DNA from 2 places in the Rhizobium sp. CB3090 genome. Region 1 is predicted to be linked to the other one. Evidence: predicted binding sites of a transcription regulator. Region 1 holds the regulator's gene; the other holds the start of a gene.
What was found. The regulator PhoB, encoded in region 1, activates phosphate uptake and scavenging genes when phosphate is short. The targets are predictions, from matches to a motif close to TGTCATNNANCTGTCAT.
Positions count from the first base shown of each region.

Region 1 (9,031 bases):
ATCTCGGCGTCATTCCCGGCCTGAAGGAATATGTCGATTTCTTCACGAGCGATCAGATGATCGGACCGGATGGCCCCCTGGCCGAGTACGGCCTGGTGCCGGCGCCCGATGCCGAGCGCGACCAGATCCGCAAGGATATCGCGGACGGCAAGATCATGTGATTGCGTAAGGACTGCCCGTCGGGGAATAGGAATGAGTTTGTCACTGTTGCTGTTGTGCCTGTCGATCATCGGCGCCCTTGCCTTCGTGCTGGGGCGGACGAGAGCGGCTGCGCTGTCGGGCAACAGGTTCTCGGCCATGCATTCGCGGCTCGGCTATCACGGCGCCTATGCCGCCATCTGGGCCGTGTTGCCGGCATTGGCGCTGATCTGCGCCTGGCTGGTAATCAGCCCCGAGGTTATCGATCGTTTCGTGGTCGGATCCTTTCCGGAGGAGGTGAAATCCCTCCCGGCGGCGGAACTCAAACTCAGCTACGGCATGGTGCGCAGCCTAGCCCATGGCATGCGCCAGCTTGACGACCAGGAACTTGCCGCCGTCGCCAACGGCTCCGCCGATCTTCAATTGGCCCTGGCGCAAAAAGGCATCCCGCTCGCCGCCCGGCCGACCGGCTACATGATCGACGCCGCCAATCGATATAACGGCATGCGGCATGCGAGCCATGTCGTCATGTCCGTCGTAGCGATCATTCTTTCGTTGCTCTGCACTGCCCATGGCCTGCACGCCATCGCTCCCCGCTTTCGCGCCCGCAACCAGGTAGAACAGGTCATCCTCGGCGGTCTGATCATTGCCTCCTCCATCGCCGTTCTGACGACGGTCGGCATCGCTGCTTCGATGCTGTCGGAGGCCGCCCGCTTCTTCAACATGGTTCCTGCCGCCGAATTCTTCTTCGGCACTGTCTGGGATCCACGCTTTGCCGGCGCCGGTGCGCAGACATCGGGTACCTTCGGCCTCATCCCGTTGCTGGCCGGTACGCTCTATATCGGCTTCGTCGCCATGCTGGTCGCGGTTCCCGTCGGATTGTTTGCCGCGATCTATATGGCCGAATATGCCTCCGCCCGCGTGCGCTCCGTCGCAAAGCCGATGCTCGAGGTGCTGGCGGGCATTCCGACCATCGTCTACGGCTTTTTCGCCCTGGTGACCGTCGGGCCGTTCCTGCGCGATATTTCCGCCGACATCAACGGCTTGCTGACGGGCAGCTACACGAGCTTCATCGAGGCGCAGAGCGTCTTGACCGCCGGCTTCGTCATGGGTGTCATGCTCATCCCTTACGTCTCCTCGCTTTCCGACGACATCATCATGGCCGTGCCGCGCTCGTTGCGCGACGGTTCGCTCGGCCTCGGCGCCACGCGGTCGGAGACGGTCAAGCGCGTCCTGCTGCCGGCCGCTTTGCCGGGCATCGTCGGCGCGCTGTTGATGACTGCGTCGCGGGCGGTCGGCGAGACCATGATCGTCGTATTGGCTGCCGGGGTTGCCGCCCGCATGCAGCTCGACCCCTTCGAGCCGATGACGACGGTCACCGTAAAGATCGTCAATCAGTTGACCGGCGACCTCGAATTCACCTCCCCGCAGACATTGGTCGCTTTCGCGCTTGGCATCACGCTCTTCGGCCTGACCCTCTGCCTGAACGTCTATGCACTCTACATCGTCCGCCGATTTAGGGAGCAATACGAATGAGCGAAGTCGTATCTTCCTCCCCGTCGCCTATTCCGCGCGGGCTCACGCCAGGGGCGCCGCTGCGGCGCGATATTGGCATCAGGCGTCGCTACGCCGCCGAACGCCGGTTCCGCGCCTATGGGCTTGCCGCCGTCATCTTCGGCCTGGTCTTCCTCATCGTCCTGGTCTCCACTGTTGTGCGCCACGGCTATACCGCCTTCGTGCAGACCTCGATCACCCTGCCGATCGAGTTCACCGAGAAGGTCATCGATCCCTCAGGCAAACGCGGAAGCGATCCGAAAGTGCTGATATCAGCCAATTATCCCGTTCTCATCCGTGACGCTCTGGTGAAGGCGCTGGGCATCGATCCCTCCAATCGGACGCTCATGCGCGAGGCGACGGAAATGGTCTCGGACGGCACGCGGATTGCGTTGCGCGACAAGGTCCTGGCCGACCCTTCTGTCATCGGGAAGACGGCAAAGGTCACTTTCCTCGCCAGTGCCAATATCGACTCCGCCAATAAGGGTGAGATCGACCTGACGGCAGACGAAAAGGATCGCAAGGTCTCCGACCGGCAACTTGCCTGGATGAAACAGCTCGCTGCGACCGGCGCCCTGCACGAGGCGTTCAATACCGGCCTGTTCCTGTCGGGCAATTCCAGCCGTCCGGAGGCCGCGGGTCTCGGCGTCGCACTGATCGGCTCGTTCTATCTCATGCTGACCGTATTGGTCCTGGCGCTGCCCATCGGCGTTGCCGCCTCGATCTATCTCGAGGAATTCGCGCCGAAGAACCGGCTGACGGATCTGATTGAGGTCAATATCAACAATCTCGCCGCGGTGCCGTCGATCGTTTACGGCCTGCTCGGCCTCTCGGTCTTCATCAACTTCATGGGCTTGCCGCGTTCCGCCTCGTTGGTTGGCGGACTGGTGCTGAGCCTGATGACGCTGCCGATGATCATCATCGCCACGCGCTCGGCCTTGCGTGCCGTGCCGCCGTCGATCCGCAGTGCTGCCCTCGGTCTCGGCGCCTCGCGCATGCAGGTGGTGTTCCATCATGTCCTGCCGCTCGCCATGCCCGGCATCCTGACGGGCACGATCCTCGGTCTGGCGCACGCGCTCGGTGAAACCGCGCCGCTACTCTTGATCGGCATGGTCGCCTTCGTCGCCAATTATCCGGCGGGACCGCTCGATCCTTCGACGGCCCTGCCGGTGCAAATCTACATGTGGGCGAGTGAAGCAGAGCGCGCCTTTGTCGAAAGAACCTCCGGAGCCATTATCGTCCTGCTCTTCTTCCTCGTTGCGATGAACATCGGCGCCATCCTGCTGCGCCGTCGCTTTGAGCGGCGCTGGTGACAGGAGACGATGGAATGAACATGATGACGGAAGTCGCGAGCGAAAAAGCACTGGCCAGGAAGATGACGACGATCCCCTACAAGATGATCGGTCAGGCCGTCTCGGTCTATTATGGCGACAAGCGCGCGCTGTTCGACGTGGACCTGAACATTCGTGCCAACACGGTCACCGCGCTGATCGGTCCTTCCGGCTGCGGCAAGTCCACCTTCCTGCGTTGCCTCAATCGTATGAACGATACGATCGACACCTGCCGCGTCACCGGCAAGATCACGCTCGACGATCAGGATGTCTATGATAACGCCATTGACGTCGTTGAGCTGCGCGCTCGCGTCGGCATGGTGTTCCAGAAGCCCAATCCGTTTCCGAAGTCGATATACGAGAACGTCGCCTATGGGCCGCGTATCCATGGGCTGCATCGATCCAAGACCGACCTCGACCATATCGTCGAAACCAGCCTGCAGAAGGCCGGGCTGTGGGGCGAGGTAAAGGACCGGCTCTTCGAGGCAGGCACCAGCCTCTCCGGCGGCCAGCAGCAACGCCTTTGCATCGCGCGCGCCGTCGCCGTCAGTCCGGAGGTCATTCTCATGGACGAGCCGTGCTCGGCGCTTGATCCGATCGCCACCGCCAAAGTCGAGGAACTCATTCATGAGCTGCGAGAGAACTTCACGATCGTCATCGTGACGCATTCCATGCAGCAGGCAGCCCGCGTTTCGCAACGTACCGCAATGTTTCATCACGGCCATCTGGTCGAGGAGAACGATACCGATAAGATGTTCACCAATCCCGATGATTACCGCACGCAGGATTACATCATGGGCCGTTTTGGCTGATGATGCTCCCCGCGCGGCTCCCTTCACACCTTTCACCTAGAGGATAGAAAAATGGTCTCTACACACATTCTCTCTGCTTACGACGAAGACCTGAAGTTCCTGACGCGCCGCATTTCCGAAATGGGCGGCCTGGCGGAGCAGATGGTCAGCGACAGCGTCCGCGCGCTGGTAAACGGCGATGCTGCCCTGGCGCAGAAGGTCATCTCCGATGACGTCATTCTCGACCACGCCGAGCGCGAAGTCGGCGACAAGGCGATCGTCACCATCGCCCGCCGCCAGCCGATGGCTGCCGACCTTCGTGAAATCATGGGCTCCATCCGCATCGCCGCGGATCTGGAGCGCGTCGGCGATCTCGGGAAGAACACTGCCAAGCGCGTCATCGCCGTGCAGGGCACCGGCGTTCCGCGTCGTCTCGCCCGCGGCATCGAGCATCTCTCCGAACTGGCGCTCGTCCAGCTCAAGGAAGTGCTCGACGTCTACACGACCCGTTCGCCTGATAAGGCTGTGTCGATCCGCGAGCGCGATGAGGAAATCGACGCCATGTACACCTCGCTCTTCCGCGAGATGCTGACTTACATGATGGAAGATCCGCGCAACATCACCACCTGCACGCATCTTCTCTTCTGCGCCAAGAACATCGAGCGTATCGGCGACCATGCCACCAACATCGCCGAGACGATCTATTACATGGCAACCGGCGCCCAGCCCGAAGGCGAGCGCCCGAAGGACGATACCGCCAATACCGTCGGTGCGGTGACGGAATAAAGTAGACGCCAAGAGAAGGAGACCACAGGCGCATGGTTCCGAGAGTAGCTGTTGTAGAAGACGAGGAAGCGCTAAGCGTTTTGCTGCGCTATAATCTCGAGGCCGAGGGCTTCGAGGTCGACACCATCCTGAGAGGCGACGAAGCCGAGCTGCGCCTCCAGGAGCGCATCCCCGATCTTCTGATCCTCGATTGGATGCTCCCTGGCGTGTCCGGCATCGAGCTCTGCCGTCGGCTGCGTATGCGGCCGGAGACAGAGCGCCTGCCGATCATCATGCTCACCGCTCGCGGCGAGGAAAGCGAGCGCGTACGCGGTCTTTCCACCGGCGCGGACGACTATGTCGTCAAGCCGTTCTCGACGCCGGAGCTGATGGCCCGCGTCAAGGCGATGCTGCGCCGAGCCCGCCCGGAGGTTCTGTCCACGGTGCTGCGCTGTGGCGATATCGAACTGGACCGCGAAACACATCGCGTCCACCGCAAGAGCCGTGAAGTGCGCCTGGGGCCGACGGAATTCCGCCTGCTGGAATTCCTGATGTCATCGCCCGGCCGCGTCTTCTCGCGCTCTCAGTTGCTCGACGGCGTATGGGGACACGATATCTATGTCGACGAACGCACCGTCGATGTGCATGTCGGCCGCCTGCGCAAAGCGCTGAATTTCTCCAATATGCAAGACGTCATCCGCACCGTTCGCGGCGCGGGTTATTCCATGGAGGCCTGATCGGGCAACCGACTGGCCGCCAATATAGCGGCGGAAACAGAAAACGGGCCTTTCGGCCCGTTCAGACTGCTGACAAACCCCTGGCGATGCTGGGGATTTTGTGATTCATTGGGATATGTTGAAGAAACCCGCTGCCGAACAGACGGCGATCGAGATGGTGACGCTCGATAGCCTGGTGCCGAAGGATCACCTGCTTCGCAAGATCGATCAGGTGATCGATTTTTCCTTCATCCATGATCGTGTTGCCGGACTTTACTGCGCCGACAACGGCCGGCCGGCGCTCGATCCGACCTTGATGTTCAAGGCGCTGTTTATCGGCTATCTGTTCGGCATCCGCTCGGAGCGTCAGTTGGTGCGCGAGATCGAGGTCAACGTCGCCTATCGCTGGTTCCTGCGGCTGAGGCTGACGGACGGAGTGTTCGACGCCTCGACCTTGTCGCAGAACCGCCGCCGGCGCTTCAACGATCCCTGCGTAGCCCAGGATATCTTCGATCATATCGTCGAACAGGCGATCGCCCACAAGCTGGTCGACGGCACGGTGCTTTATACCGACTCGACGCATCTGAAGGCCAATGCCAACAAGGGCAAATACGATCTTGCCATGATCGAAAAGTCGCGTGCCGACTATTGGGCCGATCTCGACCGGGCCATTGAGGCCGAGCGTGTCGTGCACGGCCAGAAGCCGTTGAAGGAGAAGGAGCGCGAGCCGCAGGTCAAGGAGACCAAGGTCAGCCGCACCGATCCGGAGGCGGGCTATATGGTGCGCGACGGCAAGCCCAAGGGCTTCTTCTATCTCGACCACCGCACGGTGGACGGCAAGCTTGCCATCATCACCGACACCCATGTCACACCGGCCAACGTGCATGACTCGATCGTCTATCTCGATCGGCTGGACCGGCAGCGCCGCCGCTTCGGCTTCGACGTCGGTGCCGTCGGACTGGATGCCGGCTATGCCACGGCCGGTATCGCCAAGGGGCTGGAAGACCGGCAGATCCTCGGCGTCACCGGCTATCGCAATCCGACGCCGCCCAAGGCCGGCATGATGCGCAAGTCGAAGTTCGTCCATGACATGCAAGCCGATGGTTATCGCTGCCCCGAGGGTCAGCTCTTGACCTATGCCACCACCGACCGCAACGGCTACAAGCACTACACATCCGATCCGGCCATCTGCCAAACCTGTCCGCTGCTGGCCTCCTGCACATCCAACGCCAAAGCGGTCCGCTCCATCACCCGCCATGTCTGGCAAGATGCTCGTGAACGCACCGATGCCCACCGTCTCACCCCCTGGGGAAGGGCTATCTACAAGCGCCGCAAGGAGACGGTCGAACGCTCCTTTGCCGATGCCAAGCAACTGCACGGGCACCGCTATGCCCGCTTCCGAAGTCTCACCCGCGTCGCCTGCCAGTGCCTGCTGGCGGCAGCAGCGCAGAACATCAAGAAGATCGCCATGGCGCTCACCAAAGCACCCAAACCGAGCCTGGCGTGAGGGCCAGAGGCCGCCAACTTCCCCTCGCCGCACAGCCCAACTTAAAACAACCCATGGTCATAAAACAAAACCCGCCGAAAATATCGACGGGTTTGTCAGCAGTCTGAACGGGCCTTTCGGCCCGTTTTTCATATGGTTGGCACCGGTTCAGTGTGCCGCCCGGCGCCGGTCATGCACCGGCTGGTAAGCCAGGCGCTGATGATAGGTGCAATAGGGCGAAGAGTCCGGGCTGTCGTTGCCGCAGAAGTGAAAATCATCCTTCAGCGGGTCGCCGACCGGCCACTTGCAGGTGCGTTCGGTGAGCTCCGTCAGGCCGAGGCGGCGCGAGATCGGAACGACCACATTGGCGGCCGGGCGATATTCGATCTCGTGGACCGTATCGATCTCGACCTCTTCCTTGAGCATCGTCGCACCCTGCTGGCGGGTAACCGTGCGGGTTGCAACGCGCGAGGCGTAGTTCGGCGCCCGCGGGGCCGAGGTATTGCGTTTCGGGGCTCGAGCTGCAGTTGCCACGCCACCGGCTTTCGCTCGGCCCGGCAGGCTCAAGCGATGCACTTTGCCGATGACGGCATTACGACTGACACCACCGAGCTGTGCCGCGATCTGGCTGGCGCTCAAACCTTCGGACCACAGCTTTTTCAGCTTCTCGACGCGTTCGTCTGTCCAATTCATGCCCTGTCTCCGCTGTCGCGTTTCCGATGGCAGAATCCCTCACCATTGCCTCGCATTGGATCGAGGCGTGAAACGCTTTAAAATTGTGGTGACTAGTTCCGCCGCATGCAGTCTAGTAATTGGTTTTTAACCTAGTGTGAGGCTGACTCCGTGACAAGAGTCGCGGGAATCTTGAGGAATCGATTTCGAGGTTTTCCCCAACTTGCTATACGTGAGTGGCATTTATGCAATATCAGTTGTGGAAGACATGCCCTCCATCCAGAGGCGCTCTGCCGCACCTGCTAAATCGCCAGTTTTGTTGACATCGCGGTGCAAAACATCAATAGTGCCCACGCCGCCGCAAGGCGGCATTTTTGATTTTCCAGGGCCCGTTTCACGTGAAGGGAACGATTGGCCCTAAAGGTTGTGATCGAGGAGAATGCGCCATGGCTGAAACCGCGCCGCTTTATGACACCTATATGCGTGCTCCGCTGCGGTTCGAGCGAGGCGAGGGCGTATGGCTGATCACCGAGACCGGCGAGCGCTATCTCGATTTCGCCGCGGGTGTCGCGGTGAATTCGCTTGGCCATGCCCATCCCCATCTGGTTGCAGAGCTGAAATCGCAGGCCGACAAGGTCTGGCACCTGTCCAATCTCTATGAGGTGCCGGGCCAGGAGAAATTGTCGAAGCGCCTGACGGATGCCACTTTCGCCGACAAGGTGTTCTTCACAAACTCCGGAGCCGAGGCACTGGAATGCGCCATCAAGACGGCGCGTCGCTACCAGTTCTCCAAGGGGCATCCCGAGAAATATCATATCATCACCTTCGAAGGCGCCTTCCATGGCCGCACGATCGCGACGATCGCTGCCGGCGGCCAGGATAAATATCTCGAAGGTTTCGGCCCGAAGGCCCCCGGCTTCGACCAAGTGCCGTTCGGCGATCTCGATGCGGTGCGCGCCGCCATCACCGATGCGACGGCCGCGATCCTGATCGAGCCGGTGCAGGGCGAGGGCGGTATCCGCCCGGCGACCAACGAGTTCCTGCGCGGCCTGCGTCAGATCTGTGACGAGCATGGCCTGCTTCTGGTCCTCGACGAGGTTCAGAGCGGCGTCGGCCGCACCGGCAAGCTCTTCGCCCATGAATGGGCCGGCATTACGCCGGATATCATGGCTGTCGCCAAGGGTATTGGCGGCGGCTTTCCGCTCGGTGCCTGCCTTGCGACCGCGGATGCGGCCTCCGGCATGAAGGCGGGCACACATGGCTCGACCTATGGTGGCAATCCGCTCGCCATGGCGGTCGGCAACGCTGTGCTCGATGTCGTGCTGGCAGACGGTTTCCTGCAGCATGTGCGCGATGTGGCCTTGGTCTTCCGCCAGGGTCTGGCCTCGCTCAAGGATCGTTTTCCGGATATTATCGAAGACGTCCGCGGCGAGGGGCTGCTGCTCGGGATGAAGGCCGCCATTCCCCAGGCTGAACTGCTGCAGGCGATCCGCGCCGAGCATCTGCTGGGCGTGCCGGCGGGAGACAATGTCATCCGTCTGCTGCCGCCGCTGGTGGTCACGGCCGAAGAGGCGCGCG
Region 1 covers NZ_CP121662.1:129,019-138,049, forward strand. The annotation lists gene QA646_RS00665 (substrate-binding domain-containing protein) at 1-161, shown strand, start outside; gene pstC (phosphate ABC transporter permease subunit PstC) at 193-1,674, shown strand; gene pstA (phosphate ABC transporter permease PstA) at 1,671-3,005, shown strand; gene pstB (phosphate ABC transporter ATP-binding protein PstB) at 3,020-3,835, shown strand; gene phoU (phosphate signaling complex protein PhoU) at 3,887-4,600, shown strand; gene phoB (phosphate regulon transcriptional regulator PhoB) at 4,633-5,316, shown strand; gene QA646_RS00695 (IS1182 family transposase) at 5,432-6,802, shown strand; gene QA646_RS00700 (GcrA family cell cycle regulator) at 6,950-7,474, opposite strand; gene QA646_RS00705 (aspartate aminotransferase family protein) at 7,900-9,031, shown strand, end outside.

Region 2 (9,031 bases), 1.5 Mb from region 1:
GGAGTTGTTCATCTCCGGCTATCCGCCGGAGGATCTGGTGCTGAAACCGGCCTTTATCCGCGCTTGCCGGAAAGCTGTGGAAAGCCTTGCGGCCGATACCGCCGATGGCGGGCCCGGTGTCGTTATCGGTTTTCCACGGCAGGACGAGACCGGTCGCTACAATTCGGTCGCCGTGCTCGATGGCGGCAAGATCATCTTCGTCAGGGACAAGGTCGATTTGCCGAACTATGGCGAATTCGATGAGAAGCGCGTCTTCGACGAAGGTACTATTGCAGGGCCGGTCAATTTTCGAGGCGTTCGCATCGGTATTCCCATTTGCGAGGAAATCTGGAACGATCTCGGCATCTGCGAGACGCTGGCCGAAAGCGGGGCGGAAATTCTTCTGGTTCCGAATGGCTCGCCCTATTATCGCGGCAAGGTTGATGTCCGTCACCAGGTCGCATTGCGGCAGGTGATCGAGTCAGGTTTGCCACTCATCTTCGCCGCTCAGGTTGGCGGTCAAGACGAACTGGTTTTCGATGGCGCAAGCTTCGGCTTCAATGCTGACAAGTCGCTGGCCTTTCAGATGAGCCAGTTTGAAACCGCATTGGCGGTGACGACGTGGAAGAAGAACGGCGATGGCTGGTACTGCGCCGAAGGTCCGATGGCGCATATTCCGGAAGGCGAGGAGGCCGACTACCGCGCCTGCCTGCTGGGCTTCCGCGACTATGTGAACAAGAACGGCTTCAAATCGGTCGTGCTTGGCCTGTCCGGCGGCATAGACTCGGCGATCTGCGCTGCCATCGCCGTCGATGCGCTCGGCGAAGAGCGGGTACGCACCGTCATGCTGCCCTACCGCTATACCTCGCAGGATTCACTGAAGGATGCGGCCGATTGTGCCAAGGCACTCGGCTGCCGCTACGACATCGTGCCGATCGAGGAGCCGGTGGTCGGCTTCACTTCGGCGCTTTCGGATCTGTTCGAAGGCACCGACAGCGGCATCACTGAGGAAAATCTGCAGAGTCGTGCCCGCGGCACCATTCTCATGGCGATTTCCAACAAGTTCGGCTCGATGGTGGTGACCACGGGCAACAAGTCGGAAATGTCTGTTGGATATGCCACGCTCTATGGCGACATGAATGGCGGCTTCAATCCGATCAAGGACCTCTACAAGATGCAGGTCTATGCGCTGTCGCGCTGGCGCAATCTGCATGTGCCGCCAGGCGCGCTTGGCCCGTCGGGCGAGGTGATCCCGTTCAACATCATCGACAAGGCGCCGTCGGCCGAGCTGCGGCCCAACCAGACGGACCAGGATTCGCTGCCACCCTATCCGGTGCTCGACGATATTCTGGAGTGCCTGGTGGAAAAGGAAATGGCGGTCGAGGAGATCGTTGCGCGTGGGCATGATGTCGCGACGGTCCATCGCGTCGAACATCTGCTTTATCTCGCCGAATACAAGCGCCGCCAATCGGCGCCGGGCGTGAAGATCACCAAGAAGAATTTCGGTCGCGATCGGCGCTATCCGATCACCAACCGGTTCCGCGATCGCTGATCGCGGCGCCCTGCCGCGAATGGAGAGCCAATGCGCAGTTCGGTCGAGATCTATAATATTCGTACCGGTGAAAACCGCGTCGTCTGGCAGACCGAACGGCTGGTCGAAGCGCCGAATTTTTCGCCGGACGGGCGCTATCTGCTGCTGAATGGCGATGGCCTGCTTTATCGGCTCGCGCTCGACGGCAAGGCCGAGGCCATTCAGGTCGATACCGGTTTTGCGACGCTCTGCAACAACGACCACGGCATATCGCCTGACGGTTCGTTGATCGCCATTTCCGACAAGACGGAGCACGGCAAGTCCTGCATCTATGTCCTGCCGGCTGAGGGCGGCACGCCGCGGCAGGTGACGCAGAATCTGCCCTCCTATTGGCATGGCTGGTCTCCCGATGGGCAGCAGTTTTCCTATTGCGGCATTCGAGATGATGTTTTCGATATCTACACGATTTCGATCGATGGCGGCGAAGAGACGCGGCTGACGCATGGCGAAGGCCGCAATGATGGGCCCGACTATTCCGCCGATGGGCAATGGATCTATTTCAACTCAAGCCGCACTGGCCTGATGCAGATCTGGCGCATCCATCCAGACGGAACCGGGCTGGAGCAGATAACCAACGACAATTACGGCAACTGGTTCGCCCATCCATCGCCGAAGAACGACAAGGTCGTGCTGCTCTCCTACGACCCCGACGTCTTCGACCATCCGCGCGACCTCCACGTCCGGCTGCGGCTGATGGATATGGATGGCGGTAATCTCACGACGCTGTTCGAGCTTTTCGGCGGACAGGGGACGATCAATGTGCCGAACTGGTCTCCGGATGGTGACGAGTTCGCCTATGTCCGCTACGAGCCGGCTTGATCTCACTGGACAAGTTAGCATCCGGCTGTTCCTGAGTTGGTTTTGGAGACAGACGATGAGGCGGTTGCCGCGCTGCTGAGAGCGCCTATTGTGCCGGCTGCGGACCGGCCGCTTTCGGATGTTTGAGATCGATGCCACCTTGGTCTGTCGCGAGGAATTGCGGTCCGACCTGGCGCACCTTGTTTGCCGAGGGATCGTAAGGCCGGTCCGCCGGCATTTGTCTGGGCTGAATCTGGGTGACCGCCGGCGCCGACGCTGCCGGCATCTGCCGTTGCGGCAGCGTCGCGTCCGTCTGGGGCCTGTGCGTCTCGATCGACGTGATCGAGCTTTCCGGTTGCGCGAACGACTGCTCTTCAGGCGCGTAAGGCTCCTGCTTCAACCGGGTGTTGATAACAGTATCCGGCTCGGCCGACGCGGGGGCGTTGCAGCCATTGCGTTGCATGATGGCCAGCAATTGGCGCCGTTGTGCCCCTTCGGCGTCGACGCGGGTCAAACTCAGCTCACGCTCATCCATCAGCGAACTAAGGTCCTGCTGCATCCGGTCTAGTGACGTCTGCATCTCGTCGCAGGCGCCACTATCCCCGGAGCCGGAACCGAAGATCACCACGCTGTCTGAAGAGCAGCCCTGATTGCGCATATCGCTTTTTAGCTGCCGGATCATCAGATTCTGTTGAGCGATAGCGCGCGAAAGCTGCCGTGTCTCGGCGCTGGCGCCGACAACTTGCGTGATATTGGCATACCGACCATGCAGTTCGTCGCAGAGGGTATTCGTCTGCGCCAAAGCCGGCGAAGCTGCCAGTAAGGACAGCAAAAGACAGGAGAAGGAATTTCTGCCGCGGTTCACGATTTTGCTCTTCGAAAGCGGTTCGACTTTGAAAAACGATACAGCGTGGAGCTTAACAACGTACCTATAGAAACACGTTTCAGGTGGGAAGACTCTTGCGAAATGATCGAAGATGGAGCGGGGTCACCTTTGTCGCCGTCTGGTGACGTCGCTGCGGCCGCCACAGAAGACGGCCGCGACGAGGGGGCCGCTCAATTCGGCTGCGAGGCCTCGACCACCGCAAGGGCTGCCATGTTCACGACGCCGCGCGATGTGACGGAGGGCGACAGAATGTGGGCGGGGAGCGCCGTACCGAGAAGGATCGGGCCGACATGCAGGCCGTCTGTCATGGTCTTGACCACGCCGAGGGTAATGTTGGCGGCATCGAGATTTGGGAAGACCAGTAGGTTCGCTTCGCCGGTAAGCGTGCTGTCGGGCATGACATGGCGGCGCAGGCTTTCGGAAATGGCGCTGTCGCCGTGCATTTCGCCGTCGACTTCCAGCTCCGGTGCCATCTCGCGGACAAGCGCCAGGGCATTGCGCATCTTGGTCGCGCTTTCCGACTCGCGCGAACCGAAATTCGAATGCGAGACGAGGGCGACCCGCGGTGAGATGCCGAAGCGTTTGATTTCCTCGGCTGCCAGCACCGCCGACTCGGCGATCTCCTCGGCATTCGGATTAAAGGTGACGTAGGTGTCGGTATAGAAGGTCGCGCCGCGCTGCGAAATCAACAGGCTGAGCGCCGAGAAATCACGGACATCGGGGCGCTTGCCGATGATCTGGCGGACGACGCGCAGATGCCGCTCGTAACGGCCTTCCAGGCCGCAGATCAGCGCATCGGCTTCGCCGCGCTTCAGCGCCAAGGCGCCGATGACGGTGGCATTGGTGCGCACGATCGTTCGCGCCGCTTCTGGAATGACACCGCTGCGGCCGACCATCGAGAAATAGAGATCGACATATTCGCGGAAACGGGGATCGTCTTCCGGATTGATGACGGCGAAATCCGTATTTGGCCGAATCTTCAGGCCATAGCGCTTGAGACGCGTCTCGATGACGGAGGGACGGCCGATCAGGATAGGAACCGCGGTGCCCTCTTCAAGAAGAACCTGGGCAGCGCGCAACACGCGCTCATCCTCGCCTTCGGAGAAGACGACACGCTTGCGCTCTGCGGTTTTCGCGGCGGCGAAAATAGGTTTCATGATGAAGCCGGACCGGAAGACGAAGCGATTGAGTTCGTCCATATAGGCATCGAAATCGGCAATCGGGCGCAGGGCCACGCCACTTTCGGCCGCGGCTCTCGCAACGGCGGGCGCAATGCGCAAGATCAGGCGCGGATCGAAGGGCGAGGGGATCAGATAATTCGGCCCGAAGACAGGTGTTTCGCCGGAATAGGCGCGTGCCGCAACGTCAGACGGCTCCTCGCGGGCAAGCGACGCGATGGCGCGCACCGCGGCCATCTTCATTTCCTCATTGATCGTCTTGGCGCCGCAATCGAGCGCACCCCGGAAGATGTAGGGGAAACAGAGAACGTTGTTGACCTGGTTCGGGAAGTCGGAACGGCCGGTGCAGATCATCGCGTCCGGCCGGGCGGCACGGGCGAGATCCGGCATGATTTCGGGCGTCGGATTGGCGAGCGCCATGATCAGCGGCTTCTCCGCCATCTGCGCCAACAGCTCAGGCTTCAACACACCGGCGGCGGAGAGGCCAAGGAAAACATCGGCGCCGGGGATCGACTCGGCAAGCACGCGCTTATCGCTCTTCTGTGCATAAATGGACTTCCATTCGTCCATCAGCTCGGTACGGCCCTCATAGACGAGGCCCTCAATATCGTGGACCCAGATGTTTTCGCGCTTGGCGCCGAGAATGACCAGTAGGTTGAGGCAGGCGAGCGCGGCTGCGCCGGCGCCGGAGGCGACGATCTTGACGTCCTCGATCTTCTTGCCGGCCAGTTCCAGCCCATTGAGAATGGCGGCGGCAACGATGATGGCGGTGCCGTGCTGATCGTCATGGAAGACGGGGATCTCCATCTTTTCACGGAGGCGACGCTCCACCTCAAAGCATTCCGGCGCCTTGATGTCTTCCAGATTGATGCCGCCGAAGGTCGGCTCCAGCGCCGAAATCGTGCTGACCATCTCATCGACGGTGGGTGCTGCGACTTCGACGTCGAAGACATCGATGCCGGCGAATTTCTTGAAGAGCACAGCCTTGCCTTCCATGACAGGCTTGGAGGCTAGCGGACCGATATTGCCGAGACCGAGGACGGCCGTGCCGTTGGATATGACCGCGACGAGATTGCCGCGAGAGGTGTAATCGAAGGCCGTTTCGGGATTATCGCGGATGGCGAGGCAGGGGGCAGCAACACCCGGAGAATAGGCAAGCGCCAGGTCGCGCTGGTTGCCGAGCGGCTTCGTCGCCTGGATTTCCAGCTTGCCGGGACGGGGATAGCGATGAAAGAAGAGAGCCTGATCGTCGAAATTGCCGCTCGGCATGTTCTTGGCTGCCTTCGATGTGTCGTGCGTATCCATTACGCTCCTCCATTCCTGCTTGTGCGCTCGCGTTTGAGTCCTCTGCATACATCAATCACCCAGGGTTCACAGTATGCAATTGACGCGGACAGAAGGTTTTTTGTCGCGTTGTTTTTGTTCGCCGCTGAGGCTCGCGCAAATCGGCGTGACGGTGCCATGGCTGGGCGTCGCATACGAGCAAAACCGCAAAGGCGATGGTTTACAACCGACCGGCCGGATCTCGCCATAGCTGTAAAGCGCGGCTTATCCCATGCGACAAGCCTCTCGCACAGGATTTGTCATCATCCTGAAACACGAGTCTGGTTTTGGAATAGCCAACGTAGGATAGGGCACGGACATAGAGTTCGTGAATAAAAACATGAATGTCAGGCGGTTTCGAACGCTGTTCATTTCTGACGTGCACCTGGGCTCGAAAGCAGCCAAGGCGGACTATCTGATCGATTTCTTGCGCCATCACGAAGCGGACACCATCTTCCTTGTCGGCGATATCGTCGACGGCTGGCGGCTGAAGCGCACCTGGTATTGGCCGCAGGATTGCAATGACGTGGTGCAGAAATTGCTGCGCAAGGCGCGCAAGGGCACTCGCATTGTCTACATTCCCGGCAATCATGACGAATTCCTGCGCGATTTCCCCGGCATGCATTTCGGCGGCATCGAAGTGGCGCAGAGGGCGATGCACGAGACTGCCGACGGCAAGAAGTATCTCGTCCTGCACGGCGACGAATTCGACGTCGTCGTCCGCAACGCGCGTCTGCTCGCCTACCTCGGCGATTGGGCCTACGACATGGCGATCCTGATCAATGTCGGCCTCGCTGCGGTTCGCCGCCGCCTGAACATGCCCTATTGGTCGTTCTCGGCCTGGGCAAAGCTTCAGGTCAAGCATGCGGTCAATTTCATCGGCGAATTCCAGCGCGTCGTGGTCGAAGAAGCTAGGCGCAACGATGCCGACGGCGTCATCTGCGGCCACATCCATCATGCCGTCATCGAGGATTTCGATGGCGTCCGGTATATCAACACGGGCGACTGGGTCGAAAGCTGCACGGCGATCGCCGAGCATGAAGACGGTACTTTCGAGCTGATCACGTGGCAGTCGATCGCGGAGGCACAGCCAGTCGGCGTCGCCGTCGAGGATTTGTCGAAAACGCTGGGCGCGCAGGCGGCGTAATTACAAGCCGCTTCACGGGTCCGATAACGGCCCGTCACATTTTTTGATCGTTGCAACCTGACTACAGCCTCATATTTTCTCCGAAACGTTTCGATCGGGCTATTTCTCGCCATAGTCGTATTCACGATGGGGTGATAGGGAGCAATCAGCTTCCCTTCAGGTCTGTCATGATTCCCGCGACAAAATCTCTCCAGGGCGAGGGCGCGCCTCCGCATTTTCGTTTGCGCACCGCCTTGTCCTATTGTGCTCCGTTGTTCGTCAACGGGATCGCTCTGCCGTTTTTTCCCGTCTGGCTGACGGGACTGAATTTCGGTGACCGCGAGATCGGCCTCATTCTCGCGGTGCCGATGGTAGTGCGCGTTCTCGTCGTGCCGATTGTCGGCATGCTTGCCGATCGCGTGGAGGAACGTGCGAATGTGTTGTTCTGGTCGGGTGCACTGTCGCTACTGACGGCGATCGCGCTTTACTGGACGAGCGATTTCTGGCCGGTTCTGCTGGTCTACGCCATTCAGGGGGCGACATATGCGCCTTACTTACCTGTCGTGGAATCGATCGCCGTTTCCGGCGTGCGGCGCTGGGGGTTCGACTACGGCTCGATGCGCGTCTGGGGATCGATCGCTTTCATCTTTTCGACCCTTATCGGCGGTCAGATGATCCAGAAGTGGGGCGGCACCATGGTTCTCCCCACCATGGTCGGCGGCTTTTTCCTGACGACGATGATGGCCTTCTTCTGTCCGCGCATCGGGCCGACACGCCGGCGCAATCAGCCGATTAATCTGCAGGCGCCGACCGGCGGCGGGCTGCGCTCACCGCAATTGTTGATCACCATGATCGGCGTGTCGGTGCAGCAGTCGAGCCATGCCGCGCTCTACACGTTCGCCTCGATCTATTGGCGGACGCTCGGTTTTTCCGGCACGCAGATCGCGGTCCTCTGGAGCATAGGGGTAGCGGCGGAAGTCATGGTTTTCTTCCTGTCGAAGATGCTGAGCCGTCGGTTCAGCGCCTGGACGCTGATTTTCTTCGGCTCGAGCATATGTATCCTTCGGTGGATATTATTTCCGATCAATCTCGGTTTCGCCGGTTATTTCGTGCTGCAATGTTTTCATTCCTGCACCTATGCCTGCGTCCATACCGGCATTCAGCGCCGCATCGTCGCCTCGGTGCAGGAAACCCAGGAGGCTTCGGCCCAGGGTTCCTATTTCTTTTATAATGGCATGTTCCTCGGGCTTATGACCCTGGCGTCCGGCTATCTCTACGCGTGGCTTGGTGTTTCCAGCTATTATGTCATGGCCGGTGTCGCCGCTTTCGGCCTCGCTATGGTGATGCTTGCCCGCAATCTTCAACCCCGCAGTTCCGGGTTTGGCGAAAGGGCGGGCGAGGTCTCTTGAAGGCGCGCGAAACGAATTCATTTGGATACCAAAATGCTATGGCATATTTTGACATCGGCGCGGCATGGAAATCGCCTATGCACTCGGATATTAACCATTGGCGTCGAGCTAAGATTCCTGAGTCGGCGATTGTGACCCAAGACCTGAAAGACGCATGAGTTTGAAAGCAGCCGAACAGAAACCCGATGCACCGAGGATCGATGACGAGCCCGATGGCAACGGGCATCGCTATCGGCTGGAAGGCAATTGGCGGAGCGCCAATGTGCATGGCGTGCTGCGGCAGATCGATCAGCTTACGAAACGGCGCGGCGACGATCATGTGGTGATCGATCTTTCCAATCTTTCCGATGTCGATACCGCCGGGGCGCTGCTCATCCGTCGCTTGAAGGAGAGCCAGGAGGCCCATGGTACCAGCGTCAGGATCGACGGCTCCAATCCCCATATCGATGAGCTGCTTACGGCCTTTACCGAAGACGCGGACAAGGAGATCGCGGAGCCCAGGCCAAAGGTGTCCTTGGCGGAACGGATTTTTGCGCCGATCGGCGAAAGCGTTTACGACATCTGGGGCAATCTCGTCGCGGCCATGTACATTCTCGGTTCCGCGGTGCGGGGCGCGCAGCTCAAGTTCGGGCGCGGCAGCGGTGTTTCGCCGGCTTCGATCGTCAATCAGATCGACCATATGGCCGTGCGCGCCGTGCCGATCATCTTGCTGATGTCCTTTCTGATCGGTGCAATCATTGC
Region 2 covers NZ_CP121662.1:1,633,798-1,642,828, reverse strand. The annotation lists gene QA646_RS07960 (NAD+ synthase) at 1-1,531, shown strand, start outside; gene QA646_RS07955 (hypothetical protein) at 1,562-2,389, shown strand; gene QA646_RS07950 (hypothetical protein) at 2,475-3,233, opposite strand; gene QA646_RS07945 (NADP-dependent malic enzyme) at 3,425-5,737, opposite strand; gene QA646_RS07940 (UDP-2,3-diacylglucosamine diphosphatase) at 6,096-6,902, shown strand; gene QA646_RS07935 (MFS transporter) at 7,070-8,290, shown strand; gene QA646_RS07930 (MlaE family lipid ABC transporter permease subunit) at 8,445-9,031, shown strand, end outside.
Region 2: the regulator PhoB is predicted to act here: its motif matches at 6,014-6,030, upstream of QA646_RS07940 (UDP-2,3-diacylglucosamine diphosphatase).